DNA from 3 places in the Lysinibacillus sp. BF-4 genome. Region 2 is predicted to be linked to each of the others. Evidence: riboswitches for the same ligand, from Rfam matches in the RefSeq annotation. Region 2 holds a riboswitch; each other region holds the start of a gene.

Region 1 (13,759 bases), on a different contig from region 2:
GGTATTGGTGCTGAGGTGCAGGATAGTAATGGGCAAATTATGATTGTTTCGCCAATTAAAAACTCGCCAGCTGAGCGAGCTGGGTTATTACCAAATGACATCGTATTAGAGGTGGATGGTAAAAATATCGAAGGTAAAACAACAACAGAGGCCGTATCATTAATTCGCGGCGAAAAGGGCACGGAAGTTAAGCTCCTTATTAAACGCGGTGATGCTGAGCCAATGACCGTAACCATTAAACGTGACGATATCCCAATCGAAACCGTATACGGCGAAATGTTAGACGGTGGCATTGCCCACATTCAAATGACATCATTTAGCGAAACAACAAGCGATGAGCTCGTTGCCATTTTAGATTCGTTAAAAGATGTGAAGGGCATTGTACTGGATATGCGCCAAAATCCAGGTGGTTACTTAGAGCAGGCGTATGCAATTGCTAATTTATTTTTAGAGGATGGCAAGCCAATTTACCAAATCGAAATGCGTGATGGTAAACCAAAAGTATTTAAAGCCAAAGGACCTAAGGCGTACGATGTGCCGTTAACCGTGTTAGTAGACGAGGGTAGTGCCTCAGCTTCTGAAATCGTAGCGGCGGCGCTTCAAGAGTCGGCAGGTGCTAAAGTAGTTGGTGTACAATCTTTCGGTAAAGGTACAATGCAAACCGTTGAGGAGTACAAAGATGGCTCTAACCTTAAATATACACAAGGTAAATGGTTAACACCTAAAGGCAACTGGATTAACGAAAAAGGTGTAACACCAGACGTTGAGGCAAAATTACCTGACTACGCGACATTACCGTATTTAGATACAAAAGCGGAAATGAAGCAAGGTATGGTAAGTGAGCAAGTTAAAGCGGCAAAACAAATGTTAGCGGCACTTGGCTATGAGCCAGGTGAAACGACTACAACGTTTGATGAAGCGATGACAAGCGCAGTATATGCCTTCCAAGCAGACAATGGTCTTGCACAAGATGGTATTATTACAGGCGACACAACAAAAAAACTAATGGAAAAACTACGCGATAAATTGAAAAAAGATGATACACAAGTTAAAGCGGCAGTAGATGCATTAAAATAACAGAGGATGAGGGGGCGGCACTAGCTGCTCCCTTATTTTACTAGGAGGCAATTAACATGAAGGATGTTTATTTATTTAGTGGTTTTTTAGGCAGTGGCAAAACGTCGATGCTAACGGATGTACTGCGTCAGTTAAAAGAAGCGGGCGTTCGCCCAGCCATTATTATGAATGAGCTAGGCAAGCTGCCGTTTGATTCGCAAGCGGTAGATGAGGACATTCCGTTAAAAGAAATGTTAGAGGGTTGTATTTGTTGCACAGGCTCCGAAAAAACCGAAGCCCAAATCCAAACACTATTGCATGAGGATAATTTTGATGTACTGATTATCGAAACTACAGGTGCAGCACACCCTGTAGAGGCATTAGATGCGGTATACTCACCGATTTTTGCGGATCAGCTATGTGTTAAAGGCATTGTAACCGTTACAGATAGTCGTTTATTTTTAGACCGTGCAACATTGCCTGTACAAATGCGCTCGTTATTTTTAGAGCAAATCCGTCATGCGCATTTATTGCTTGCTAATAAAATGGATTTATTAACGGAGGCTGAGCAGGCGCAAGTCGTTTACGAAATGCAGGGCATTAATGACCATGCCTTTATTTTACAAACGACAAATGGTCGCGTGCCGCTTCAACTTTTACAAAATATGCAAGCAACAGCAAGCGCACCACATACGGCAGCACCTATTGGCAAACTTAATTTATCAACACGTCTTGTTACTTTTACAACACCTGTTACACAGGAGGCGTTTGAAGATTGGGTGCGTAACTTACCAAGCACCATTTACCGCATGAAGGGCTATGTACTTGTAGCGGGTAACAGTAAGCCTATGCTATTTCAATATGCGTACGGCATGGTGCAGTGGTTACCTGAGTATATTAAAATGACCCCTCAACTTGTTATTATTGGGGAAAATGTCAATGAATTAACTGTGCCTGGTTGCGTATAACTAGTACGCAAGTTGTACTATTGTAAAAATTCGGCAAAATAGAGAATGAACAGGGGGCTTTTTTCTCATAGATGATTTGTGCTACAATGAATTAATGAAAAAAAGCAAAACGTTCACGCTTAAGCAAGTATCGCTAGCTGAAGAACAGGAGCATATGTATTGAAAGACAAAACAATCATTTTAACAGGTGGGGGCACAGCAGGGCATGTGTCACTCAATCAAGCGATTATTCCGTCATTGCTCGAAAAGGGCTATGACGTACATTATATTGGTTCAACTGAAGGCATTGAGCAAGAGATTATTGGCGAGGCTTTCCCTAAAGTACCGTTTTACGGTATTGCGAGTGGTAAATTACGTCGTTATTTTTCGTTTAAAAACTTTACTGACCCGTTTCGTGTGATGCGCGGTGTAATGCAGGCTTTTCGCATTATTCGTCGAGTTAAGCCGAGCGTGGTATTTTCGAAGGGCGGCTTTGTATCCGTACCTGTAGTTATTGCGGCCAAGCTCGCTAATGTACCAATCGTCATCCATGAGTCAGATGTGACACCGGGGCTTGCTAATAAAATTGCGCTACCCTTTGCTTCACATGTATTTACCGTATTTGAAGAAACCCTTAAACATTTGCCATCAGACCGTGCAACATGCACAGGGTCGATTATTCGATCTTCATTATTTACAGGCGACCGCGAAAAGGGCATTGAGCGCTGTGAGTTTGCAGGGGATAAGGAGATTTTATTATTAATGGGTGGTAGCCAAGGCTCTAAGCTATTAAATGACATCGTCCGCGAAAACCTTGACCGCTTGTTAGCGCGCTTTGATATTATTCATTTATGTGGTAAAGGCAATGTGGATGTTACGCTGTATAACACACCAGGATATAAGCAATTTGAGTATGTAACAGATGAGCTGTCCGACTTACTACATGCCTCAGACTATATTGTGTCACGCGCTGGCTCTAACGCCATTTTCGAATTTTTAACATTGCATAAGCCGATGTTATTAATCCCGCTTTCTGCTAGACAAAGTCGCGGTGACCAAGTATTAAATGCAAACTTATTTAAGCGCCAAGCCTTTGCTGAGGTACTTGAAGAAGAAAAACTAACAACCGAAAGCTTTTTTGACGCTTTAAAGACGCTGATTGATAAAGCGCCACAATATATTGAGCGTATGGCAGATACGCAAACACCTAAAACACCTGAAGAAATGGTAGAATTAATTATCCAATACGAAAAATGAGGTGACCAAAATGTTTGTGATGACAGTAAATGATAAAGTTTCTTTGCAATTACTAGAGCCACAACATGCTGCGGCATTATTTGCAATCGTTGACCGTGAGCGTGAGTATTTGCGCCAGTGGCTAGGGTGGCTTGATAATACGCGCAGTGTACAAACACAGGCACTTTTCTTATTTACTGCTTTAAAGCAGTTTGCTGAGGGCAAGGGACTTACCACAGGTATTTTATATGAAGACGAGTTATGTGGCACAGCAAGTATTAATAGCTATGACCCCATCACCAAAACGGCAACGCTTGGTTATTGGCTAAGTGAAAGCCATACAGGTAAAGGCATTGCCACTGATGTAGTGCGTGCCTTGATGGACTATTGTTTTTTTGAACGTGGTATGGAGGTCGTAGAAATTCGTGCTGCGGTTGGTAATATTAAAAGCCGTGCTATTGCAGAGCGTCTTGGTTTTGCTTTGCAAGGTACAGCACATAATGCCGAAAACCTCTACGGACGCTGGGTAGACCACGCCGTTTACCAAATGACACGTAAAGCGTATAATCACAACTAAAAAAAGCCCGTAGCAACTGTCTGCATAGACAACTGCTGCGGGCTTTCTGTGTATTACATTGCCTCGTGTGCAGCATCTGCATCTGCATTTGCTGTAACAAGGTAAAATAAATCGCGTGGAATTTGGTATAGTTTAAATTTCTTTTCGCCTGCATTGATTTGCTCAAGTAGTGTAGGGTGTGTATCATTTGCCTCTACAACATATGGTAGCTTCGTTGCGGCTTTTTGTGATTTTACGTTTTCCTCACGAATGCGTAAGAAAACAGTTTGGAAATCTAGTTCAAAAAATAATTCAGATAAGAAGTCGTGCTTTGCTTTTTGATTATAGCCCATGCCTTGGAATGGTAAACCAATCCATGTGCCTAAAAAGCCTGCACCATCTTGAATGTCGAATAAGCTAATTGTCCCGATTACTTGACCCCAATCATCAGTAATCGTGCGTGAAATTGCTGCGCCTGCAGCTTCTTCTTCCATTAGCTGTTTCGTCATAAACCAGTACTCATCAGCTGATGTTGCCTTTTGACGAACATACGGGAAAACGGTCGGGTGTGATAATAACTCATATAACTCATTGCATTCTACTAACTCACGTTTTTTTAACATGCGAAACGCCTCCTTTTAAGGTCGAAAATAAATTCACTAGACGAAGCGACATCTTCTTTACGTCAAACTTTTCCCCAAGGTGAAAAAGGATAAACCTGCAAAGGAAAATAAATTATTACTATAATGAAAGTGTAGTGCATAAATCGCGTAAATGCAATTATTTTCTAGTATTTGTTCCGTAAATACTAATATATGACTACTCATTGATCGTAAATATTATTTCATTATGCGTTTTTTCGTAATGATTTCACGTCCAGCAAGAAGTATCATAATCCAAAAAAATAAAGAAAGCTATAGTTATTTTTCCTGCAGAAATGGAAAATATTTTCGGTAGACACCAATTTGTCACTTGCTTTATAAAGTGCGTCAAACGTGTCGAGTTTTTACGCAAAAAAGCGTACAATTACTACCAAAGAGGGGGATGGCCATGCAGAGGATTTTATTGATTGAGGATGAGGCGAGCATTGCACGTTTTATTGAGCTAGAGCTCAAGCATGAGGGCTTTGCAGTAACGGTGTGTACAGATGGGCGAGAAGGCCTACTAGCGGCGCAACGTGAAAGCTTTGATATGTTATTAGTAGATGTTATGCTCCCAGGTTTAAATGGTATCGAAATTTGTAGGCGTATACGCAAAGCATCGGATGTACCCATTATTTTAGTAACAGCGCGTGATGCGGTGATGGACCGTGTAGGTGGGTTAGATGCAGGAGCGGATGATTATATTGTTAAGCCTTTTGCTATCGAAGAATTATTAGCACGTATTCGTACCATTTTGCGTCGCACGCAACCAAAAGATGTGCTAGTAATTGAAGGCATTACGATTGACCGGACAGCACATAGTGTAAGCGCACAGGGGCAAGTTATTGAGCTAACTAAAACCGAATATGACTTGTTATTATTTTTAGCCATGCACCATTCACAAGTATGCACCAGAGAACAAATTTTAACGGCTGTGTGGGGTTTTGATACAGAGGTCGAGACGAATGTAGTAGATGTGTATATCAGGCATTTGCGTACAAAGCTCGGCGTGTTTGCCACCATTGAAACGGTACGCGGCGTAGGGTATGTGATGCGTCAATGACGTTAAAACAAAAGTGGGCGATTACAGCAGGACTTGTTATTTTTACGACGTACGCCATTGTTTGTATTGTCATGTATAGTTTTATTTATAACTGGTTATTAACTGAAGAGAAGGCGAAGGTAGAGCGCACATTAGCTGATGTTACTACCTATATAAATAGTGGCCCTTCTATTGAGGAGTTGCGCCGCCAGAGAGGCATGTTAACAACAATTGTAGACCAACAGCAAACGGTGCGTTTGTTTAACGCGGATGGTTTGGCGCTTGTGCAGATAAATGATAAATCTTCGGCACAGCCATTAGCTATTGGCTTTGAGGAGCGTAAGGTGGACGGGGAGCGTGCCTTTGTAACGACGATGCCAATAGAGATTGGCTTTATGCAAGGCTATATCCAACTCGTGCATCCTTTGCAACATTTTTTAGCGATGATGCGCTACTTGTTAACGGCAATGTTGCTCGCTGGTGTGCTGGCAATTGTAATTGCTGTAGCAGGTGGCTATTATTTGGCTAGTTTATTTATGCGCCCTGTCATTGAGTTGCGTGATGCTATGCGCGGTGTTGCACAGACAGGTTTTGCAGAGCGCACTACGCTTCCTGCACGTAAAGACGAGGTGGGCGAGTTGCTCGCAGTATATGAGCAGATGATGAGTGAGCTAGAAGGTGCGTTTTTACAGCAACATCAATTTGTATCAGATGCCTCGCATGAGTTGCGTACACCACTCCATGCGGTTGAGGGGCATTTGTCGTTATTAAAACGCTGGGGCAAAAATGATCCTGCGGTACTTGAGGAGTCACTAGACTTAGCGCTAGCTGAAACAACACGCATGAAAACGATGATTGAGGAGTTGCTCGCACTTGCACGTCGTACACCCACAACGGAGGAGGCGCGTGCGTCTGTTAATGAAGTCATTGAGGCTACTTGTCAAACGATTACGAGCACACATCCTGAGGTAACACTAACACTTCAATTGACGGAGCCAGTTGAAGCGGGCATTACTGTTGGCGGTCTCACACAAATTTTGCAAAATCTTTTAATAAATGCTGTACACTATAGTAAGCAAGACCCCCATATCGACATTACCACGTCATTTACGAAGGATATGGTGAGCATTAAGGTAGCGGATAATGGTATAGGTATTAGTGAAGCGGACTTGCCTTATATTTTTGACCGCTTTTACCGCGCAGATCATTCGCGCTTGCGTATTGAGGGCAGTGGGCTTGGTCTGAGCATCGTGCAAATGCTTGTGCATAAGTACCAAGGCACGATTACGGCGCACTCATCTGAGGCGGGTACAACATTTATTGTGCAATTACCACGCTACAGACCATGAATGTTACCAAATTTGACGAAAAGTATTGTATTTTTTGTGAAGAGTAGTAATATTGATATGAAAAAAGTTCTTTTCCAGTGTAAGCGCTCACTATTTGTTGTAAAAAAGATGGAATATCAGCGCATTTTGTAAGATAAGCGCAGATTGGCGTCAGTCGGAGCAAACATAGTGCAACGCTGTGTAAAGAATGATAGAATGTTATATGAAATGCAACATAAAATTTAACTATTGTAAATGCCGTAAACGGCAAAAATTTGGAGGTAATTTTTCATGTCGAACAATGTTACACCTTGGTCAGCTTTCGAAGGTCCTAACTTAGGGTACGTAATGGAGCAATACGACTTGTTTTTACAGTCACCTGAAGAAGTAGAGCCAGGCCTAATCGCTTTATTTGAGCAATACGGTGAACCAATCTTTGCGGACGGCTCTGCGCCAGTTGCACAAGCAATAACTGCAGCAGCACCAGCAAATGTTACGAAAATTTTAGCAGCAATGAAATTAGCTGAAGAAATTCGTCACCTAGGTCACTTAGCAGCAGACATTTACCCACTTAAAGATCGTCCATTAGACTTTTCACACATTGAGCCAAAGGCTTTTGGTCTATCAGACGCAGACCTTGCAGCGTTACCAGCAACAATGTTTTTTGAAACTGTACCTGCAAACGTTACCAATGGTAAGCAAGCAGTAGATTATTTACGTGGTATTTATACAGCAAAAATTGCGTATGAATACGACCATGTTGTAGTAGACGAAGAACGTAATTGGTTACGTTCTAAAATCGAGTCAGGCGCATTAAATGCACCACTTACTGCAGATGAGAAAAAAGCCCTTTTAGAGCGTTTAACTCGTGTAGAAGGCTTCGAAAAATTCATCCACAAAACATTCGTAGGTCAAAAACGCTTCTCTATCGAAGGTTTAGACACGCTAGTAGTGCTATTAGACGAATTAGACCGTCTATCACAAGCAGCAAAAATGAACGTTTTACAAATTGGTATGGCGCACCGTGGTCGTTTAAACGTGTTAACACATGTATTAAACAAGCCGTATGACATGATGTTTGCAGACTTTGCGCATGTGTCAAACGAGTACTTCCTACCAGAAGACGGCTCACTAGAAATCACTAAGGGCTGGACAAACGACGTGAAGTATCACATGGGTGCTACATTAACTAAGCCATCAGGCTATAAAGTGAAATTAGCATATAACCCATCTCACTTAGAGGTTGCAAGTCCTGTTGTTGTTGGTCAAACACGTGCAGCACAAGATGATGCTTCACAAGCAGGCGAGCCTGTTTTCGACCCAGCAAAAGCAATGGCTGTGTTAGTGCATGGTGACGCGGCCTTCCCAGGTCAAGGTATCGTTACAGAAACATTAAACTTCGCTAAAACAGAAGGCTTTACTACGGGCGGTTCAGTGCATGTTATTTCAAATAACATGATTGGTTTCACTACAGAAACATATGATTCACGTTCTTCAACGTATTCTTCAGACCCTGCTAAAGGCTATGAAGTACCAGTTGTACACGTAAACGCAGATGCACCAGAAGCAGTAGTACAAGTTGCACGTTTAGCATTTGAATACCGCGAAAAATTTGGCAAGGACATCCTTGTTGACTTAATCGGTTACCGTCGTTATGGTCATAACGAAACAGATGATCCAACTGTAACAAACCCAGAAACATACAAAATCGTGCCTAAGCACCCAACAGTACGCGTTCTTTACGGCGAAGCATTAGCAGCTGAAGGCGTAGTAACAGCGGATGCCGTTGCACAATTAGATACAGACATTTATGCAGAAATGCAAAAATCATACGACCACGTAAAAGAAGTGGGCGAAACGAAAGAGCCAATCACAGTAGAAATGCCACAAGCTGTTAAAGATGGCTACCCAACAAATGTTGATACATCAGTAGATGCAGCAGCACTTAAAAAAATGAACGATGAATTATTAGCTTGGCCAGAAGGCTTTGAGCCACAAAGCAAGCTAGGACGTATTTTACAACGTCGTGAGCAAGCATTTGAAGAAGGCAAAATTGACTGGGGTCATGCTGAGACATTAGCATTCGGTACAATCGTACAAGAAGGCAATCCAGTACGCTTCTCAGGTCAAGATGCACAGCGTGGTACATTCTCACAACGTCACCTTGTAATTCACGACAAAAACAATGGTGCTGAGTACACACCATTACATGGTATAACAGGTGCTAACGCATCATTTAAAGTATACAACTCACCACTTACTGAAGCAGGCGTTGTAGGCTATGAGTACGGTTATAACATGGAAAAACCAAACACATTATCCATTTGGGAAGCACAGTTTGGTGACTTCGCCAATATGGCACAAGTGATGTTTGATAACTTTATTTCTTCAAGCCGTGCAAAATGGGGTCAAAAATCGGGCTTCGTAATGTTATTACCACACGGTTATGAAGGTCAAGGACCAGAGCACTCATCAAGCCGCATGGAGCGTTTCTTACAACTATCAGCTGAAAACAACTGGACAGTAGCTAACTGTTCAAATGCAGGCAACTATTACCACTTATTACGTCGCCAAGCAAAAATGTTAGGTACAGATGCGATTCGTCCATTAGTTGTAGTATCACCTAAATATTTATTACGTCACCCATTAGCTGCTGCTACAAAAGAGCAACTAGCTGAAGGTTCATTCCAAGCAGTTATTGAGCAACCAGGCTTAGGTAATGATGTTAAAAAAGTGGAGCGTATTTTATTTGCAAGCGGTAAAGTAGCAATTGATCTTGCTGACCGCATTAAAGATGGTGAAGGCTTCGACCACTTACACATCGTACGTGTTGAGCAACTTTACCCATTCCCACAACAAAAAATTGCGGATATTATTGCACGTTTCCCTAACGCAAAAGAACTTGTTTGGGTACAAGAAGAACCTAAAAACCAAGGTTCATACTTATATGCAACACAATATATGTATGAGCTAGCTGAAGGCAAAAAACTATCATACGTTGGCCGCCCAGCAATGTCATCAACAGCAGAAGGCGACATGGATGCACATAAAGCAGAGCAAGCGCGTCTAATTGAAGAAGCCGTATCAAAATCAAAATAAAAGCGTAGCCGTAATTTCCGCCGCGCACTGGAACCACAGAGCGCAGTGCCTCGCATTGTGTGAGTGGTGAAGTGACGCCAAGGAAATCGGTTCAAATACTCCACCTAGCTGAAATTTCAGCTAGGGGAGCTATAAATTAGTAATTTGTTAGAAACGTAACCAATGCCAAAACCTTGAATAATCAAGATGGCTTCATTAAAATATTTTTGAATGGTTGTTTTAAAATCAAAGGAGGAAATTATAGTGGCTGAGATTAGAGTCCCTGAGTTAGCAGAATCAATTACAGAAGGTACAATTGCACAGTGGGTTAAAAAAGTAGGCGATCGCGTTGAGAAAGGCGAATTTATCGTTGAATTAGAAACAGACAAAGTAAACGCTGAAATCATTTCTGAAGAAGCGGGTATTTTAAAAGAAATTACAGCACAAGAAGGCGAAACAGTTGATGTAGGTCAAGTTATCGCAATCGTTGAAGCGGGCGAAGGTGGCGCAGCAGCACCAGCACCAGCTAAAGAAGAAGCAAAAGCAGAAGCGCCAAAAGCGGAAGCAGCGCCAGCACAACAAGCGGCACCAGTTGTTGAAGAAACTTCAGGTGAGCGTGTTGTAGCTTCACCAGCAGCGCGTAAATTAGCACGTGAAAAAGGCATCGACTTAGCGGCGATTTCGCCAGTAGACCCACAAGGTCGCGTTCGCGTACAAGACGTAGCGGCACATGGTACACAGCCAGCAGCACCAGTACAACAAGCAGCACCAGTTGCTACAACAGGTGCAATGGTATTTACACCAGCAGCTGAATCAGGTCGTGTAACGGTAGAAAAAATGTCTCGCCGTCGTCAAACGATTGCAAAACGTTTACTAGAAGTTAAACAATCTACAGCAATGCTAACAACGTTCAACGAAATTGACATGACAAACATCATGGCATTACGTAAACGCAAACAAGAGCAATTTGTGAAAGAAAACGACATCAAACTAGGTTTCATGTCAATCTTCACAAAAGCAGTTGTAGCAGCGCTTAAAAAGTACCCATATGTAAATGCACAAATCTCAGGTGACGAAATTCACTTAAACAACTTCTATGATATTGGTATCGCTGTATCAACTGAAGAAGGCTTAGTAGTACCTGTAGTACGCGATGCAGACCGCAAAAACTTTGCAGCTATCGAATACGATATTAAAGAGTTAGCGGGTAAAGCACGCGACAAAAAATTAGGTCTTAACGATATGGCAGGTGGCTCATTCACAATCACTAATGGTGGTGTGTTTGGTTCATTAATGTCTACACCAATCATGAACGGTACACAACCAGGTATCCTTGGTATGCACTCAATCGTTCAACGCCCAGTGGCTGTTAATGGTGAAGTTGAAATCCGTCCAATGATGTACGTGGCACTTTCTTATGACCACCGTATCATTGATGGTAAAGACTCTGTTGGTTTCTTAAAAATGGTTAAAGAATTAATCGAAAACCCAGAAGACTTATTATTAAACTCATAAGCATAACAAAAGGGACTGCCTCGGCAGTCCCTTTTTTATTAGCGTATCGCAGTAACGAGTGCAAAAATGACAATTGGGATGGTCATGGCTACAATAATACCGACAAGACTATACACCTTACGATCACTCGGATAACGCTGCCTATAGCTATAAGTGAGCAAGGTAGCTACGATTAGTAATAATGAGAGCGAAATAAATTTGACTGACGTAAATGTACCCGCACTAAAGTTAGTGATAGTGCCACCAATAGCTGCGATGAGTACTACAATGATAAGCATAAAATGCAGTATTTTTTTCATTAAACTATCCCCTTTTCTATCCATAACCTTTTAGCAATCTCTTAAACATTATACATAAATTAGGGAGCAACTGCCTATATCACCGTTTAACTTATACAAAATGCTACATGAAAATTCATGCTGTTTTCAGAAAAATGCTAAAATACTGTTGACAGTATACGCAAATTACGATAACATGACAAGTAATTAAATAAACAAAATACCTCATCTAAACGGATTGAGGTAGAGGCGCGATATTTATTAGGTTACAGCAGAGTGAAAGCAACGATGAAGCTATAATGAAGGAAATGTCGCCGAAGTGTATAAGTGGGCTTAAGCTTATATGCTGGGGTTGTAATTAATAATTGCAGCACTGTCTTAGTAAACGTTATTCCTTTTTACTAAGTTGAGCTATCTCGAGTAGGAATGTGATGTGGAATTTTGGGGCAATATGTATTCGACCTAAAGTTTTCGCGTAGGGTCGTTTTTTTTGTATTGTTTTAAGGAAAAAAGAGGGGGATTTGTCAATGAATAAAAGATTTGTACTTATGATTGTCGCAATATTCACAACAATCTTACTAGCTGCATGCGGTAGTAAGGATGCGGACGACAGTGGCGACAAGGCAACAGGAGATGACAGCAAAGAGTTTCGTGTAGGTATGGAGGCAGATTACCCACCTTACAACTGGACACAAAATGACGATGCAAACGGCGCTGTTGCAATTAAAGGCAGTAAAGAGTTTGCGGGCGGTTATGATATCGCATTTGCTAAAAAAGTAGCCGATGAATTAGGCAAAGAGCTAGTAATCGTAAAAATGGGTTGGGATGGTTTAGTACCAGCGTTACAATCAAACAAAATTGATGCGATTATGGCGGGTATGTCACCAACTAAAGAACGTAAAAAAACAATTGATTTCACAGATATTTATTACCAATCTGACTTTGTACTAGTGGTACGTAAAGATAGCGATTATATTAAAGACCAATATAAAGAGGGCGACAAATTTGTTGAAATGGATTCTATCCAAGCCTTCAAAGGTGCTAAATTAACAGGCCAATTAAATACCTCACACTATGATGTGATTGATCAAATTGACGGTGTTAAAAAAGAAACAGCGATGGATAACTTCTCTGCACAACGTGTTGCCTTACAGTCAGGTAAAATTGATGGTTATGTGTCAGAGCGTCCTGAAGGGATTTCGGCATCACAAGCTTTAGAAGACTTTACGTATGTTGTATTTAAAGATGGCTTTAAAGCAGACCCAACGGAGTCTTCAATTGCGGTTGGTTTACGTAAAGACGATCCAGACAAAGATAAAATTAACGAAATTTTACAAGGTATCTCTGAAGAAGAGCGCCAACAAATTATGGAAGACGCAATTCAGCAACAGCCATCAGCACAATAAGCAGGTGGTAAGGGGGGCGTAGATTTACGCCTCTCTTTTTTTATTAGCGATGAGCAGGGGGAGACAAACATGAGTTTAGATTGGATTATATCCATTGTAGAGAACAACTGGCACTTATTTTTACGTGCTATGGGCATCACATTGCTTATCGCGTTAATTGGTACACTTGTTGGTGCACTTATCGGATTTGTGATTGGTATTATTGATACAATTCCTAAAACAAAATCACCAAAGCAAGTATTGCTTAAAGTGGTACGCTTTATTTTAGCGTGTTATGTAGAGTTTTTCCGTGGTACACCAATGATGGTACAAGCCATGGTCGTTTATTACGGCTTAGATATGGCGCTAGGTATTGATTTAAATATTTTAACAGCAGGTATTTTAGTAGTATCTCTAAATACAGGTGCTTATATGGCAGAGATTGTACGCGGTGGTATTGTGTCGATTGATAAGGGGCAGTACGAAGCAGCGCAGGCTGTTGGTATGAGTCACGTTCAAACTATGATGCATGTTGTATTGCCACAAGTAGGGCGCAATATTTTACCAGCAACAGGCAACCAATTAATTATGAATATTAAAGACACAGCTGTACTAAGTGTTATTGGCGTTAACGAGTTATTTTTCCAAACGAAGTCAATTGCCGGTGCTAACTTCCGCTACTTTGAGGCTTTCTTTA
Region 2 (13,759 bases):
ATTATATGCTACCTAATGTTGATTGTAACTTACGTAATGCATTACCACGGTGCGAAATCTCGCCCTTTTGTGCTGCTGTTAGCTGAGCCATTGTTTTTTGAAGTTGTGGTACAAAAAAGATAGGGTCATAACCAAAACCATTGTCGCCCAATTTAGCTGTAGTAATTTCTCCTACACACTCACCACGTACTGTATAGGTTGATTGATTAGGTGCGGCCACTGCCATTACACAAACAAAACGTGCAGTGCGATCTGTTACACCTTCAAGATTAGCGAGTAGCTTAACAATGTTAGCTTCGTCATCATGGTCGCCAGCATAACGTGCAGAGTACACACCTGGCTCACCAGCTAAAGCATCTACAGCTAATCCACTATCATCTGCAATTACCATTTTACCTAAGGCATTGCTTAACGCTTCTGCCTTCAATATCGCATTTTCTTCGAAAGTTGTGCCTGTTTCCTCAATCTCCATATCTGGCGCAACATCAAACATCGTTACAACTTCATAGCCAAGCGGATGAAACAATGTTTCGAAATCTTTCACTTTACCACGATTTTTCGTTGCAATTACTACTTGCTTCATTATGCTTCCTCCTTCGTACCAACCTTAGCTGCAGCCTCGCCTAACGTATCTTTTTGCATTGTGATTAATTGTGCGATACCTGCTTCAGCAAGGTCTAATAATTCATTTAGCTCTGCACGTGTGAAAGTCGCTTCTTCCCCCGTACCTTGTAGCTCTACAAAATTACCTGAGCCTGTCATAATAACGTTCATATCCACATCTGCACTTGAATCTTCAATGTAATTTAAGTCAAGCACAGGGCCAAGATCCGCTAACTTACCTACACTTGTTGCGGCTAAAAAATCAGTAACAGGGAATGTCGTGAATGGTTTTTCTTCATGAAGTTTAGCAATTGCTTGTGTCATGGCGATAAAAGCACCTGTAATAGATGCTGTACGCGTGCCGCCATCCGCTTGGATAACATCACAGTCAATCCATACAGTACGCTCACCTAACGCCTCTAAATCTACAATCGCACGTAGCGCACGACCGATCAGTCGTTGGATTTCCATTGTACGACCATTAATTTTACCCTTTGCTGCATCGCGCATTGTACGTTGTTCTGTTGCGCGTGGTAGCATCGAGTACTCTGCCGTAATCCAACCTTTACCTTGTCCTCGTAAAAAGCCAGGCACACGCTCCTCAACCGTTGCAGTACAAATTACTTTTGTATTACCTACTTCGATTAATACTGAGCCTTCTGGGTGCATTAAATAATCACTTGTTACGCGTGTTGGTCGTAACTCCTGTGCTTGTCGTCCGTCATGTCTTGTCATTTTATAAAACGCCTCTTTTCCTTATTCTACAACTTCATCATAACAAAATTTTTGCCATAAGAAAAACCCCGAACTTAATCGCTCGAGGTTAATTTGATACGTGCTACTTCTGTTTGTTCAAGCTTTAACCAATCCTCTGCAATATCTTTAAAAATTGGTACAGAACCTGTCGCAAAAAATTTGTGTTGCGGTGTGCCTATCGCAAGCTCGCCGCGCTGTGCTAAAATTTCTTGTACATCTTTTGCTGTTTCTTCAGCTGATGATAGTACAGTCACATGTTCGCCTACAACTTCTTCAATGTAGTGTTGCAGGATAGGGTAATGTGTACAACCTAAAATAACCGTATCAAAGGATTCGTCACGTAGCGGCTTTAAACCCTCGTGCACAATCCCTCTAGCTACACTACTTTTATATTCGCCACTTTCCACTAAAGGAACAAAGGTCGGGCAAGCTAGTGGTACGACATGTGTAGATGAGCTAAGTGAAGCAATGGCCTCCTCATACGCACCACTCTCTACTGTACCTCTTGTCGCAAGTACTGCAACCTCGTGGCGCTTCGTATTTTTAATCGCTGCGCGTGCACCTGGGTTAACTACTCCAATAACTGGTACAGAAAAATACTTCTGTAAGCTATGTAGGGCAACTGCTGTAGCTGTATTACAGGCAATCACTAAGAGCTTAATACCCTTGCGCTCAAGCGCCTTTGCCATTTGCCATGTGAAGTTACGCACTTCATGACGTGGTCGTGGGCCATACGGACATCTCGCCGTATCACCAATATAATAAATCTTTTCATTTGGCAACAGTCGCATAATTTCCTTTGCTACTGTTAAACCACCAACTCCTGAATCAATAACGCCTATTGGGGCTTCCATATTTTTTACCGCCTATCGCATAAAATTACTATCCTAAATTTTATGCTACTTTCAGAAAGCCGTCAAATCTTTTTCATTGCTTCTCGCTCTGCTTCAGTAAATGCTGCGCTCTTACCAGTAGCATACGTAATTTGCACGATATTACCGCGCCCTACAAAACAAATATGCCCTGCTTCATTTTTTGCCATATAATGAATGTCCACTGACGAATTACCAATATGCGCAAGTTTTACATAGATTTTTAATTTTTCATTAAAAAATACCTGACGCAAAAAATCACATTGTAAATCTGCCACAATTGGTACACGCTCAGCTTCTTTTTTACTTAGGTCAGGCATTAAAATACCATAGTGCTCAAATAAATCAATACGTGCCTGCTCAAAATAAGCAAATGGCACAGTATTATTCATATGACCAAATAAATCGGTCTCCGAAAAACGCACACGCACCTCACTATAAAAGGTAAACGTCTCAGCCCACTTTGTTAAATCTTCAATATAATTTACTCTCATCATTCCCACCCCTTCAAAATGAATATATATTCATTATAAACAAATAAAAAAGCATTAGCGAGAAATTTCTCGCTAATGCTAGTTTTATTAGTCAACCATATGGTCAGAACCGAAGAAGTTCTTGAACATTTGGACTGTTGCTGCACGGTTAAGTGAAGCGATTGAAGTTGTAAGTGGAATCCCTTTTGGACAAGCTTCAACACAGTTTTGTGAGTTACCACAGTTAGCTAAGCCACCGTCGCCCATAATTTGAGCAAGACGTTCGTCTTTATTCATAGCACCTGTTGGGTGTGTATTGAATAGACGTACTTGTGATAATGGTGCTGGGCCGATGAATGATGCTTTTTCCGAAACGTTCGGGCAAGCTTCCATACATACACCACAAGTCATACATTTAGATAATTCGTAAGCCCATTGACGTTTGCGCTCTGGCATACGTGGACCTTCGCCTAAATCGTATGTGCCATCGATTGGTACCCATGCTTTAACTTTTTTCAGTGCATTAAACATACGGCTACGGTCAACCTGTAAGTCACGTACTACTGGGAAAGTTTTCATTGGCTCTAAACGAATTGGCTCTGTTAATTGGTCAATAAGTGCTGAACATGATTGACGTGGGCGACCATTGATCACCATCGAACATGCACCACAAACTTCCTCTAAACAGTTCATATCCCAAGCAACTGGCGTTGTTTTCTTGCCATCTTCAGTTACTGGGTTTTTTTGAATTTCCATTAAAGCAGAAATTACGTTCATACCATGACGGTAAGGGATACTAAATTTCTCGGTGCGTGTAGCGCCGCCTTCAGTATCTTGACGGAGAATCTCAATTTTAACCATGCGACCAGTGTTTGCTGTTGTTGGCATGATTATTCATCCCCTTTCGATGTATAGTCACGTTTACGTGGCGGAATAAGTGATACGTCAACTTCCTCATAAGTAATTTCAGGCTCACCTGTAGCAGGGTTAAATTTCGCCATCGTTGTTTTTAAGAAGTCTTCGTCATTACGATCCGGGAAGTCCGGTTTGTAGTGAGCACCACGAGATTCGTCACGTAATAGCGCACCTTTAGTAATAACTAACGCAAGGTAAAGCATGTTTTTCAGCTGACGCGTGAATTGTGCACCTTGGTTAGACCATTTTTGTGTATCGTTGATGTTAATGTTTTCCCAACGTTTTAGAAGTTCTTGGATTTCAGCGTAAGCTTCTTTTAAGCCATCGTTGAAACGTACTACTGTAACGTGCTTCGTCATTAACTCACCAAGCTCTTTGTGTAAAAGGTAAGCGTTTTCTGTTCCGTCCATCTTAAGGATAGCGTCCCATTTTGCTTGTTCTTCTTTTACGCGGTTTTCGAATACTGACTCTGGTAAATCAGCCGCATGCTTTTTAAGGTGTTTGATGTAGTCAACTGCTTTAGGACCAGCAACCATACCACCGTAAATTGCAGATAATAATGAGTTAGCACCTAAACGGTTAGCACCGTGTTGAGAGTAATCACATTCACCTGCTGCGAATAAACCAGGGATTTCTGTCATTTGATCGTAATCTACCCAAATACCACCCATAGAGTAGTGAACTGCTGGGAAGATTTTCATTGGTAATTTACGTGGATCGTCACCTACGAATTTTTCATAGATTTCGATGATACCACCAAGTTTAATATCTAACTCATGTGGATCTTTGTGTGAAAGGTCAAGGTAAACCATGTTTTCCCCGTTAATACCAAGCTTTTGGTTGATACAAACGTCAAAGATTTCACGTGTAGCGATATCACGAGGTACTAAGTTACCGTAAGCTGGGTATTTTTCTTCTAGGAAGTACCAAGGCTTACCGTCTTTATATGTCCAAACACGTCCACCTTCACCACGAGCTGATTCTGACATTAGACGGTTTTTGTCATCGCCAGGAATCGCTGTTGGGTGAATTTGAATGAACTCACCGTTCGCATATGTTGCACCTTGTTGGTAAACAATAGATGCTGCAGAACCTGTGTTGATTACTGAGTTTGTAGATTTACCGAAGATAATACCAGGTCCGCCAGTAGCCATAATTACAGCATCACCGCGGAATGATTTAATCTCACTTGATTGTAAATCTTGTGCTACGATACCGCGGCAAACGCCTTCGTCATCGACAATCGCACCAAGGAATTCCCAGTGCTCATATTTTGTAACTAAACCAGCTACTTCGTGTGCACGAACTTGCTCGTCTAGTGCGTATAAAAGTTGTTGACCTGTTGTCGCACCAGCGAATGCTGTACGGTGATGTAATGTACCACCGAAACGACGGAAGTCTAGTAAACCTTCTGGTGTACGGTTAAACATAACGCCCATACGGTCTAATAAGTGAATGATACCTGGTGCTGCCTGTGTCATTGCTTGAACAGGTGGTTGGTTCGCTAAGAAGTCACCGCCATAAACAGTGTCATCAAAGTGAATCCAAGGTGAGTCACCTTCACCTTTTGTATTTACTGCTCCATTAATTCCGCCCTGCGCACATACAGAGTGTGAGCGTTTTACCGGAACTAATGAGAATAATTCAACCTCAGTGCCAACTTCAGCTGCTTTAATCGTCGCCATCAGACCAGCTAAACCGCCGCCGACAACAATTACTTTGCTTTTCGCCATGATTAATTCTCACTCCTCTTTAACTTTGCAATTTAGTGTTTGCCTTATAGTTTCATTTGAATTAAACGAAAGCTAAAATTGCAGCTACACCAACGATACTTAAGATTACGAAAACGATTGCTGTAACATAAGTCATGATTTGTTGTGAACGTGGAGATTGTGTAATACCCCAGCTCACTAAGAATGCCCATAAACCGTTCGCTAAGTGGAACGTTGCAGCTAAAATACCTGCGATGTAGAAAGCAAGCATTACTGGGTTTGCTACGATGTCAGCGATCATATTGAATTCAACTTCAGCTCCAAGCGCTTTTTGGATACGCGTTTGGAAAATATGCCAAGCAATGAAAACAACTAAAAATACGCCTGTTACGCGTTGTAAAGTGAACATCCAGTTACGGAACGTGCTGAAACGTTTGTTGTTTAGCGTCGCTGTAAATGCAATGTATACACCGTAAACTGCGTGGAACAGTAGTGGGATGTAGATGACAACCCATTCAATAATTAATAGTAACGCTGGTGGAACTGTGTCCATCATTCCTGTTGCATCATTGTAAGCTTGTTCACCGCCAACAGCAGTGAAGTTCAATGATAAGTGGAACGCCAAGAACAAACCTACAGGAATCACACCTAGTAGAGAGTGTAAACGGCGCCATAAAAATTCTCGCTCTTTCGACAAGACTGTTACCCCCCTTAGTACTTAAAATAGCGCACCAACGAATCGTCATCTATGAAAAATGACGATTGAATTGACTGCGTATTTCAGCATGGTACAATATTATGACAAGTTCATTGTACTCTCTCTATACACTGTCGTCAAGGTGACTTAGCGAGAGATAAAGTTATGAAAAATGCGTTTTTTACCTTGTGTATTCGATTTTTTTGTACTTTAATCATGAATATTCTAACAGCGTCAAATTATAAGAAAATTCAAAAGAAAGTAGGATTTATACATGCAAAACGAATCCAAAGCACAAATGCCTGCATTTGGCTATGAATTGCTCCGAGATTTCACACTATCTTCAATATTAGGAAAGAATGAATCAGATATTTTATACTGGGCTGGTAAGGAAATGGCACGCAAGTACCCGTGCGACACAGATGTTGATGTCAACTCTTTTTTTGCCGAAGCAGGTTTCGGTATTTTACAGCTCGAAAAAGAAACAACAGATGGATACATATTTTCGCTTGCGAATGATCCAGCCGTTTTTAACTTTGCAAAGCGTAATTTTAGATTAGAGGCTGGCTTTCTAGCGGAGCAAATTCAACAGCAAAAAGGCTACTTGACAGAGTGCTTTGATGAAAAACAAGAGAAAGACCAGACTGTCCTTTTTACAATTAAGTGGGACCCTAAAGAAATTCGCTAAAAGAAGCGCTGGCAAAAAGAAAAAATGTTAGACCAAGATGTGGTCTAACATTTTTTTAATTACCGGTCATTCATTTAACTCTTTGACCTAAAAAATCATTGCTACGAGGCTTGTTGCTCTCTGCGTAGCACATCGATTAACTCAATAAATCCTTGCAATACAGCAAGTGAGTGATAGACAAATTCACGTACATTTGTAATGCTACTCTCTACTAATAATACTTGCGCTGCCTCATGTACTTGCTTATGTGGCTGCTCAATTTCTTGAAATGCCCGAATATGTCCAAACTGCTGTTTATTATCATAGTACCAGCGCCCAAACTTGCACTGCGTATGTGCGGTAACTGTGCCACCGCGTCCTGCTTCTTTAATCGTAGCTCGTAAAAAGGCAGCATGATCGCTTAGACGCGCACTCAACTGACTAATGAGTGTTTGCTGACGCGGTGTCTCAAGTGTTGGTTGTACGGTGCGCATTACCTCTTCAAACTGCGCCTGAATCATTTTAGAAAAGCGACTTGTTTCGGATAAATCTTGCGTTACCTCTGCTAGCTCTTCAATTGCGATAGCTGATTGTTCAGAAGCCTGTGTGATTTCATCCATTCCTACAGATGCTTCATTGAGTTGCTCAGATGTCGTCGTTAACGTAGCTACATCTCGCTTTACTTCCTCAACTAGTGTAAGTGTAAAACTTTCAACATGACGCATATTTTCTGTAACTTGATCAGAGCGCTCCTCAATAATTGTGCGAATGGTAACGACCTCACTCAGTGAATCCTTGGAGTGATTAGCAAGTTTGCCTACTTCAGAGGCGACGACGCTAAAGCCCTTACCATGCTCACCTGCACGCGCAGCTTCAATAGATGCGTTAAGCGCTAGTAATTTAGTTTGGTCTGCAATGGACGATACACTTGTTGTAATATCATTCATCTTTAATAACTCTGTATGTAAATAGGTCATGGCCTGTGTACCGTCTACTAAGCGATCACTAATTTGTGCACTAGAGGCAACGACCTGTTGCATACGCATTGTTAAGTCTTGCGAAATTGCCTGTACTTCTTGCATATTGGCATTAATAGCCTGCTCTGTACTTAACATTTCCTCACTGCTTGCTGCGAGCTGCCTGCAATTGCTCGAAATAGTATGCACACCGTCTGCGACACGCTCAATATTAAGTATGGTCTGAAAATTAACAAGCTCAATATGGGCCAATACAAAGTTTAACAGTGCATTTTTAATATCCACTGCATCTTCCTTTTGCTGTACATAATGCTTTAGCTGTGCCAGTTCTTCTACTACAGCTTGGTGTGCCGCCTCACTAATACCAGGTACCTCCGTATGTTGCTTTTTACGAAACATCACGCTATTCCCCTTCTTCCTGTGGCTATCCCACGACTTTAAACCCACCTAAGCATAATAGGTGCTCCTTCAAAATTAGTGAATTTTCTTTCATTTGTCAATATTAGTGACTAAACTTTACAATATCCTATCATTACTTTTTTACTAAAATACCCAATATAAAAGGAGAAGCCGCAGCTCCTCCCTCTTGTTATGCTAAATGGTATTCATCATGTAGCGCTTGCGCTGCGTGTACCATTTCATCTTGCGGTACAACGACAGACACTTTAATTTCCGAAGTGCTCACCATTTTCACCATGATTTTTTCCTTGCGTAAGCGGTCAAACATGCGTGCGGCCACTCCAGGATTAGAAGCCATAGCCGAGCCAATAATAGACACTTTAGCTAAACCAATCTCAAAATCTGCAAAGCTAAAACCTAATGCCTGTTTATTATCCTCTAACACTTTTAGTGCTTCAGCAAACTGCGCCTTGTCAATGGAAAATGATACGGTTTGTTGCGCATGGTTCATCACAGCTTGCACAATAATATCTACATTAATACGATGTTCTGCTAGCGTTGTAAATAACGCGGCTAACGATACCTCCTGCTCTGCCTCATAACCTACTGTTAAGCGTACAATATCCGCTTCATACGCTACACCGCGTACAATCATTTCTTTTTCCATGTCCTTTTCCCCCTTAACCCAAGTACCTTGCTGTTCCATTAAAGCTTGAATCAAAATTGCTACATTATGCTTTTTAGCTAGCTCCACTGCACGTGGGTGCAATAAATTAGCCCCTAAGTGAGCAAACTCTAACATCTCATCAAACGAAATCTCCGTCATACGCTGTGCATTTGGTACAAGTTGCTGGTCTGCTGTATAAATACTGTCTTTAGCAAGCACTACAACATGTGTCGCCTGCAGGTGGTGCGCAAGTGCTACAGCTAATGTTGCTGAGCCACCGTCACCTAGTGAAGTAATTTCACCATTTGCCATGCCTTGTCTACCTGCGATTGTGACAATACTTCCCTGCGCGAGTAAGGTTTCGATTTTAGTTGTGTTAATAGCTGTTAAGCGTGCATTTTGGTAACGCGCATCTGTAGCAATTCCTGCTTGTTGTGCTGTTAATGCTGTTGAAGCATGCCCGCGCGCCTGTAGTGCTACTGCTAAGCTACTCGCCGCAATTTGTGAGCTCGTTGCCATCAACATCGCTTGCTCACGCTGTAATGCATCCTTTGTCCATTTAGCAATAGGTGCTAATAAAATCGCCTGTTCCTTTGCCATGCCTGAGGCTACTACAACAACACGATAATTTTCCTCTTTCAGCTTTTCAATGTAATGTGCGGCTTGCTCAATACGCTCCTCGGATTGCATAGCTGATACGCCAACTTTCACAATAACGGTTTTCATATGCCCACTCCCTCTCCAATAAAAAAAGACAGCTCATGCATTTCGCATGTGCTGTCTATCATGTATGTGTTCATTGTACATGGCAGATAGCTCAACGAAATAAACATTTCGACAGTTTTACATTTATTCAATGCAAAACCAGCCCACTACCAGGAACAACTGGCTATGGCTTCGGCAAGTGTCCCTTTTTACAATGGTCACGGAGTTTGCTCACTCTCGCATTGTATACTCATGAAACTTGCGCCTCTATCTCAAATCATATAATTGTATAGTAACCATAGCACACTCTAATTTAACGTGCAATGCTATTGTCTGAAAAATGCATGAATGGTTGTAGCTAGCTTCTCTGGCATACCCGCTGCCTGTAATGCCGCCACATCAGCTGTCTTGATTTTTTTAATAGAACCAAAATGAGCAAGTAATTGTTGCTTACGCTTAGGTCCTACGCCTTCAATTTGATCTAGCACAGATTGGATAACCTGCTTCTCTCGTTGTTGACGTAAAAAAGTAATCGCAAAGCGATGCACTTCATCTTGAATGCGCTGTAATAAATAAAAGCCATCACTCGTACGTTTTAAGGCAATACGTTCTGGTGGTTCGCCGTAAAGTAGCTCTGCGGTTTGGTGTTTATCATCCTTCGCTAAGCCCGCAATTGGAATGCTAAGCCCTAGCTCATCTTCTAGCACTTCCTTAGCTATTGTCATTTGCCCCTTGCCACCATCTACGACGATTAAATCAGGAAGCGGTAACTCATCTTGTAGCACACGTTTATAACGACGACGTAATACTTCGCGCATTGCACCGTAGTCATCGTGGCTTGCCGTATCACGTAGTTTAAATTTGCGATAAGCCTTTCTATCAGGTTTACCATCTATAAATACCACCATAGCCGAAACAGCATCTGCCCCGTGCATATGACTATTATCAAACGCCTCAATATGTAGCGGCGAATAAATATTCATTGCTGCTCCAAGTTCATCACATGCACCTACTGTACGTTCTTCTTGACGTTCAATAATCTTAAATTTTTCGTCTAGTGCGACACGTGCATTTTTTATCGCAAGGTCTACTAACTCCTTTTTTTGCGCGCGCTGAGGAACTGTAACCTTTGATTGCAATAACTGCATTAAAAGCTCACTATCTGTTCCCTTAGGTAACAATATTTCTGTTGGTTTAAAATGCTCAGGTTGCTCATAAAAGCGTCCAACAAATGTTAAAAATTCTTCTTCGGGCTCACGGTAAATGGGAAATATGGATACATCTCGTTCAATTAATTTACCTTGTCTAACAAAAAATACTTGTACGCACATCCAGCCTTTATCTACTGCATAACCAAAAATATCACGGTTCGCCTTATCACGTGTAATCATTTTTTGCTTTTGCATAATAGTATCGATATGAGTAATTTGATCACGTAGCTCCTTCGCACGTTCAAATGCCAACGTCTCTGCAGCCGCTAACATTTTTTGTTCGAGTTCAGCTTTCACATCATCTACCCCACCATTTAAAAAGTGTGTAATCTGTGCTACTACCTCATCCATTTGTGCAACACTTACATCCTTCTCACAAGGTGCTAAGCACTGTCCTAGGTGATAATACAAACAAACACGCTTTGGCATACTAACACATTTACGTAAAGGATAAATGCGGTCTAGTAACTTCTTTGTTTCATTTGCCGCATAGGCATTAGGGTATGGCCCAAAATATTTGGCCTTATCACGCTTCACCTTACGCGTGGTAATAAGCCGCGGATAGCGTTCATTAGTAATTTTTAAATACGGATAGGTTTTGTCATCTTTCAGCATAATATTATATTTAGGGTCATGCTTTTTAATAAGGTTGAGCTCTAAAATGAGCGCTTCTAAATCAGATGATGTAATAATGTATTCAAAATCCTCAATCTCACTTACTAAGCGCGCTGTCTTGCCATCATGGCTACCCGTAAAATAAGAGCGTACGCGATTTTTTAATACTTTAGCTTTACCTACATAAATCACCGTACCTTGATGATTTTTCATTAAATAACAACCAGGTAAATCTGGTAATAATGCTAGCTTATGCTTAATGATCTCGTTCATATGTTCGCCCCCTAACGACAACAAAGCCGAGCACTACAAGAGCGCTCGGCGTATATGTTTTAACTATTATAGGTGTTTTTCAACGAAAGCTTGTAAAGCTTCTTTTGGTTGGAAGCCCATTGTTTTTTCTACAAGCTCACCATCTTTGAATAAAAGTAAAGACGGGATTGACATGATTTGGTATTGAGAAGCTGTACCTTGGTTTTCGTCAACGTTTACTTTAACGATTTTAGCTTTGCCATCTAAATCAGTAGCAAGCTCTTCAAGTACAGGAGCAATCATTTTACATGGTCCGCACCAAGCTGCCCAAAAGTCTACTAGTACTACGCCATCTTTAATTTCATCTTGAAAGTTTGCATCAGTTGCATTAATTACTGCCATTATTATTTCCTCCTTTAGATTAACTATACTTGTAGTATACAGGGGGTATTTTAAATAAGCGAGTTATTTGCTCACTATTTTATAATGTGTGTAATGGTGGGTTATGTACGACTAAGGTAAGCCCTTACCCCTTGCGGTAATTCTAGCACTTTCTCTTATTACACTAGACTAAAATAAATAGAGGATTTTTCTTTAAAGTGTATTACTGCAAGGATTAAATTGCTCATTGACTGCTAATGTTAACACTCTCCTATACATTACAGCTAAAGACCACTCTTACGCTATAGGGGATGTGCTTATGACGTTCAAAGCTTTCATACCATATAGGCTGTTTTAGAGACGTTTCTTCATTTATATACCCACATCGGTATTAAACTGGATTAAGCACTTCAAATATACCTATAAAAAAAGTTGCGTAGGTACTTGCCCTACGCAACTTAGTCACTTATGATTGTTTAATTTTTTTAAACTCTTCGATTAATAATGGCATTACTTCAAATAAGTCGCCTACGATACCGTAATCAGCTACATTAAAGATGTTTGCCTCTGGGTCCTTGTTAATTGCTACAATGACTTTCGAGTTAGACATACCAGCTAAATGCTGGATTGCGCCCGAAATACCTGCTGCAATGTAAAGGTCTGGTGTTACAACTTTACCTGTTTGACCAATTTGTAGTGAATAATCACAGTAATCAGCGTCACATGCACCACGTGATGCTCCAATAGCGCCACCTAATAGGTCAGCTAATTGTTGCAATGGTTCGAAACCTTCTGACGATTTTACACCGCGACCGCCCGCTACCACAACTTTTGCTTCTGATAAATCAACACCATCTGTAGATTTACGTACAACTTCTTTAATAATTGTACGTAAGTTCGTAATATCTACAGCTAAGCTTGAAATATCACCTGCGCGTGATGTGTCTTGCTCAAGTGGTGCGATATTGTTAGGACGTACTGTAAAGAATGTCACACCATCTTTAATTTTAATTTTTTCGAAAGCTTTACCTGAGTAGATTGGGCGGATAAACGTATGCTCATCGCCATCGCTTTCAATTGATGTTACATCTGACACTAAACCTGCTTGTAACTTACTTGCGATTTTTGGTGACAGGTCTTTACCTAAAGCTGTATGACCAAATACAATGCCTTCAGGTTTTTCTTGTTCGATTACTGCCATAAGTGCTTGGCTATAACCATCTGATGTATATTGTTTTAAGTGTGGGTGCTCTATTGTAATAACACGATCAGCGCCATAAGCCACCATATCCTTTGCTAAATCAGCTACTGCATCCCCTACTAATACTGCGACAACTTCTCCGCCATTAGCTACTGTTTTTGCTGCTGCAATCGCCTCAAATGATACGTTACGTAGACTGCCTTCACGTGCTTCACCTAACACTAATACTTTTTTTGTCATAATTTATTCCCTCCGTTACCTAAACTTCGATTAAATTACTTTTGCTTCTGTGTGTAGTAAGTTAACTAATTCTTTCACTTGGTCAGCGATATCGCCTTCTAGTACACGACCTGCTGCCTTTTGTGCTGGTAAGAAAATATCAACGGTTTCTGTTTTCACTGCAACATCATCTTCGTCGATATCTAAATCATCTAATTCAAGCTCTTCAAGCGGTTTTTTCTTCGCTTTCATGATGCCTGGTAAAGATGGGTAACGAGGTTCGTTTAACCCTTGCTGTGCCGTTACAAGTAATGGTAACGCTGTTTCTAAAATTTCTGAGTCACCTTCGATATCACGAACGATTTTTACAACATCGCCATCAATCTCAAGGCTTGTGATTGTTGTTACATAATTAATATCTAATAAGTCAGCTACAC
Region 3 (4,165 bases), on a different contig from region 2:
CGTTTATTGTTTGCAAGACGTATTAAAATAGTGTAATGATTCCAAACATTCGGAAATTAGACGGATTTCAAATAAAATCCTTTTTAACGTTCGTTTTTTTACACTATAGCAAAAACGCTTTCATTAGTCACGTGTATCCTCTTTATATTTTACGATATCGCCTGTGTTGGCATCAATGTCCACATCATACTCCATCGTAGCCGTTTTAATTTCAATTTCGTACTTTTGGTCACTGCGATCTAATTCAAATTTCGAAATCTCACCCTCACCAACTTTTTTCATAGCAATGTCTTTAGCTTGCTTCTCTGTTACTTTAAACTCTTTTGTTGCATCGCCTGTTGCGACATCACCATTATTCGTTTGGTCACGACGTTCTTCTTCTTTTTTGAGTAAATCGCCTGTATGCGCGTCATAAGTTAATTCGTATTTGACTTCGTTTGTTACAACATCTAACTCATACACACGAATGCCTTTTTTATCGTCTTGCTCCACACTCGTTACTTCGCCACCCTCAATTTCCTTTAAAGCTTTTGCTTTAATATCATCCATCGAAATAATGTCCTTTTGTGTTTCAGTCGCTGTAGGTTGCTCGTTTGTTGCAGTATCCACCTTGCTGTCATTTGAACAACCATATACTAACATCGCACTTAAGCCGAGTGCTGCGGCTAACGCTGTTTTTTTCATGTTAATCTCCCCTTTTAGTATGTACTTTACCTTTATAAGAACGCCCTAAAACCTAAAAAAGATGCGTGCTAAAAAATATAGCACGCATCTCTTTTATTTTTCTACCGTTAAATCACATTCCTCTAACGGTACAAGTTTAGTTTTATGTTTTACTTTATAACCAATATAAAAGGCTAAAAATAACGGAATACCAATATACGTAATTAATAATCCTGACCAGTCAATATGACCACCTACAAAAGCTTGATAGTTTTGACCAATAATTACCACTGAACATAAGAAGAACGCAAACAATGGGCCAAAAGGATAAAGTGGTGCAACATATGGTAAATCATTGAGATCATGCCCTTGCTTAATGTAGGCACGGCGGAAACGATAATGGCTAATGGCAATACCAAGCCATGCAATAAATCCTGATAACCCCGACGCATTAAGTAACCAAATATAAATAACACCATCGCCAAATATAGAGGCTAAAAATGCTAGTGAACCAACAGCCAGTGTTGCAAGTAACGAATAAATTGGAATACCTCGGCGCGTTAGTTTCATAAAGAACTTAGGCGCTTTACCATCCACAGCTAACTGCCACAGCATACGAGACGATGCATATAACCCTGAGTTACCTGCTGATAATAATGCCGTTAAAATAATCGCATTCATTACAGAGGCCGCAAATGCGATACCTGTGCGTTCAAATACTAAAGTAAATGGTGATACCGTTACATCCTCTGATAATAAACGTGGGTCGTCATACGGGATGAGTAAGCCAATCGCTAAAATCGCAAGCATATAAAACAGTACAATTCGCCAAAATACCGAGCGTACGGCTTTCGGTATATTTTTCCCTGGGTCTTCAGTTTCGCCAGCGGTTACACCAAGAAGCTCTGTACCTTGGAATGAAAAGCCTGCCGCTAGGAAAATACCAAAGAACGTTAAAAAACTACCATGAAACGGGCCGTCACCATGAAAGAAATTAGTAAAGCCAACAGGTGCATTGCCTCCAAGAATACCAAAAATCATCGCAAAACTTAAAATAATAAAGATAATTACTGTAGCTACTTTAATCATCGAGAACCAATACTCACTCTCGCCATAGCTACGTACAGATAACACATTAAATCCTAAAATAATACAAATAAATAACAGTGACCATAAAATGGACGAGCTGTCTGGGAACCAATACTTCATGATTAAAGTAACAGCCGCGATTTCAGCTGCGATTGTAATTGCCCAGTTATACCAATAGTTCCAGCCTAGTGCAAAGCCTAGCGCGGGATCTACGAACTTTGTAGCATACGTACTAAATGAACCTGATGATGGCATATAAGCTGCCATCTCACCTAAGCTAGTCATTAAAAAGAATACCATGATACCAATTAAGCCATAAGCTAATAATGCGCCACCAGGGCCAGCCTGTGCAATCGCACCACCACTCGCTAAAAATAAACCAGTACCAATTGTCCCTCCGAGGGAAATCATCGTAATATGACGGCTTTTAAGTGATTTTTGGAGTTTAGGTTTTTTACCTATTTCAATTATTTCATTACTCATCATTATTGCTTCCTCTCTTGTAAATAAAAAGAGCATCCTCACATATCGTGAAGATGCTTCCTGAAAACCTCAACTGATAGCTCAACACGCTTGTGGCGTGACAGTTCTGTCTCTTTCGATGACAACCCCAGCATTAATTACGGCAAGCTAATTAACGCTTCGGCAGTGTACCCTTTCGTCGTGTTTCATCGATGCTTGCCATCTCCACACGCTTACTCTTGCATACCGCGACCTCTACCTCATAAATTATGAGGTATTATATGAAATTTTTGATAACGTAAACGAGTTTAACATAGGAAAAAACGCAATGCAAACGCTACCAAATTATCTGTATTTTTTAATTTTTCTGTTTTATATGTATGTTTTACGCTAAACTGTGGTAATAATACGAAATTTATGGAGGGACTGCAATGGATGAACAGCTTAGTATTTCCCGGAAAATAAATTGGCGTGGTAAAACGCTTATTTTGATTATTGGTATCATATTGATGGCAATGACACTACGCTTACCTTTAACAGTTGTAGGCCCCATCATCGAATTTATTAGAGAAGGGCTTGGTATTTCAAATGTGTTAGCGGGCTTTTTAACAACAATCCCATTACTTGCATTTGCATTAGTATCTCCCTTTGTGCCACGTATTTCACGTACGATTGGCATTGAGCTGTCTTTATTTATTTCAATGCTTCTATTAGCTGCTGGTATTGCGCTACGTTCAGTAGGCATGACCTCACTATTGCTAGTAGGTACAATTATTATTGGTGTAGCTATTTCCTTTGGTAATGTTTTGTTACCTAGCTTTTTTAAATTGAAATTTCCCTTCCATGTTGGCTTAATGATGGGGATTTACTCTGTTGCGATGAATGTATCAGGTGGCTTTGGTGCAGGGCTTAGCCATCCTATTGCCAACACTACTAACTGGCAAATTGCACTCGCCTTTCCTATTATAATTGTTATGATTGCCAGCTTAGTTTGGTCACCACAATTACGCAATAATGATCGTATGCAAGCTACAACTACTACTGCACCTAAATTAAAGCTATGGCGCTCACCACTCGCATGGGCTGTAACACTCGCAATGGGTTTACAATCTTTTATTTTTTATACAACAGGTGCATGGCTACCTGCAATTTTTGTATCGCAAGGTATGGCAGCAGATAAGGCAGGGTGGATGGTTGCTATCATGCTCTTAGCTCAACTACCACTCACTTTTATTATGCCAGTACTTGCCGACAAATTAAAAAATCAACGTCCTATTGTCATTGTACTAACACTACTTTATACCATTGGCTTTGTTGGTATTGCACTTGGTTTCACTGACTACACAGTATTATGGATGATTTGTATTGGCTCTGCTGGTGGCTCTTCATTTAGCTTAGCTATGATGCTCTTTACATTACGCACAAAAACAGCATACGCAGCTGCAGACTTATCAGGTTTTGCACAGTCTATTGGTTACCTACTCGCAGCAAGTGGTCCGGTTATTTTTGGCTGGCTTTACGACCAAACAGGTAACTGGCAACTACCGATCTATGTCTTCCTTGTAGTTGTTGCTATTTTATTTGGTAGCGGCTGGTATGCGGCTGGCAATAAATACGTAGAAGAACAATAGGAATTGTCTGCTACATCATGCTAATTATCCCCTATTTCATGCTCGTGGACTGCTTAATTTTGGCAATTGTCGTTTCAAATAATACAGTTAGGGGCATACTATAAGTACAGTACATTACTTATAGGAGGGCTTTTGTATGGAACAAAATGCAGCTAATACAACTAATATTTTAATCTTAAACTTACTTGTCACAATCTTAGAAGAACGCGGTATTATGACCGAAAAAGAATTAAAAGAACGCTTAACTAACCAAGTGAAGCTAGACAAAACAATGGAGCCTGCACTGCGTGATGCTGTTTTAGCTCAAATTAAACAACACC

The links. Region 2 has a riboswitch for lysine ahead of CH76_RS06915 (aspartate kinase). Riboswitches for the same ligand answer to the same signal wherever they lie in the genome.
Region 1: another riboswitch for lysine. It lies ahead of CH76_RS07090 (transporter substrate-binding domain-containing protein); the one in region 2 lies ahead of CH76_RS06915 (aspartate kinase).
Region 3: another riboswitch for lysine. It lies ahead of CH76_RS11670 (amino acid permease); the one in region 2 lies ahead of CH76_RS06915 (aspartate kinase).

The regions. Positions count from the first base shown of each region.
Region 1 is NZ_JPUW01000016.1:15,081-28,839, reverse strand. Features, by position in the region: gene CH76_RS07140 (S41 family peptidase) at 1-1,077, shown strand, start outside; gene CH76_RS07135 (GTP-binding protein) at 1,134-2,024, shown strand; gene CH76_RS07130 (undecaprenyldiphospho-muramoylpentapeptide beta-N-acetylglucosaminyltransferase) at 2,184-3,260, shown strand; gene CH76_RS07125 (GNAT family N-acetyltransferase) at 3,271-3,816, shown strand; gene CH76_RS07120 (GNAT family N-acetyltransferase) at 3,870-4,418, opposite strand; gene CH76_RS07115 (response regulator transcription factor) at 4,846-5,499, shown strand; gene CH76_RS07110 (cell wall metabolism sensor histidine kinase WalK) at 5,496-6,827, shown strand; gene CH76_RS07105 (2-oxoglutarate dehydrogenase E1 component) at 7,098-9,905, shown strand; gene odhB (2-oxoglutarate dehydrogenase complex dihydrolipoyllysine-residue succinyltransferase) at 10,149-11,399, shown strand; gene CH76_RS07095 (hypothetical protein) at 11,438-11,698, opposite strand; lysine riboswitch at 11,914-12,099, shown strand; gene CH76_RS07090 (transporter substrate-binding domain-containing protein) at 12,205-13,083, shown strand; gene CH76_RS07085 (amino acid ABC transporter permease) at 13,153-13,759, shown strand, end outside.
Region 2 is NZ_JPUW01000015.1:20,273-34,031, forward strand. Features, by position in the region: gene CH76_RS06865 (YfcE family phosphodiesterase) at 1-2, opposite strand, end outside; gene CH76_RS06870 (XTP/dITP diphosphatase) at 2-583, opposite strand; gene rph (ribonuclease PH) at 583-1,338, opposite strand; gene racE (glutamate racemase) at 1,413-2,213, opposite strand; gene CH76_RS06885 (thioesterase family protein) at 2,276-2,725, opposite strand; gene sdhB (succinate dehydrogenase iron-sulfur subunit) at 2,813-3,592, opposite strand; gene sdhA (succinate dehydrogenase flavoprotein subunit) at 3,595-5,352, opposite strand; gene CH76_RS06900 (succinate dehydrogenase cytochrome b558 subunit) at 5,414-6,028, opposite strand; gene CH76_RS06905 (YslB family protein) at 6,303-6,716, shown strand; gene CH76_RS06910 (methyl-accepting chemotaxis protein) at 6,818-8,071, opposite strand; gene CH76_RS06915 (aspartate kinase) at 8,262-9,464, opposite strand; lysine riboswitch at 9,544-9,721, opposite strand; gene uvrC (excinuclease ABC subunit UvrC) at 9,770-11,542, opposite strand; gene trxA (thioredoxin) at 11,609-11,923, opposite strand; gene CH76_RS06930 (electron transfer flavoprotein subunit alpha/FixB family protein) at 12,369-13,343, opposite strand; gene CH76_RS06935 (electron transfer flavoprotein subunit beta/FixA family protein) at 13,374-13,759, opposite strand, start outside.
Region 3 is NZ_JPUW01000043.1:24-4,188, reverse strand. Features, by position in the region: gene CH76_RS13570 (PepSY domain-containing protein) at 124-684, opposite strand; gene CH76_RS11670 (amino acid permease) at 778-2,238, opposite strand; lysine riboswitch at 2,305-2,480, opposite strand; gene CH76_RS11665 (MFS transporter) at 2,646-3,845, shown strand; gene CH76_RS11660 (hypothetical protein) at 3,982-4,165, shown strand, end outside.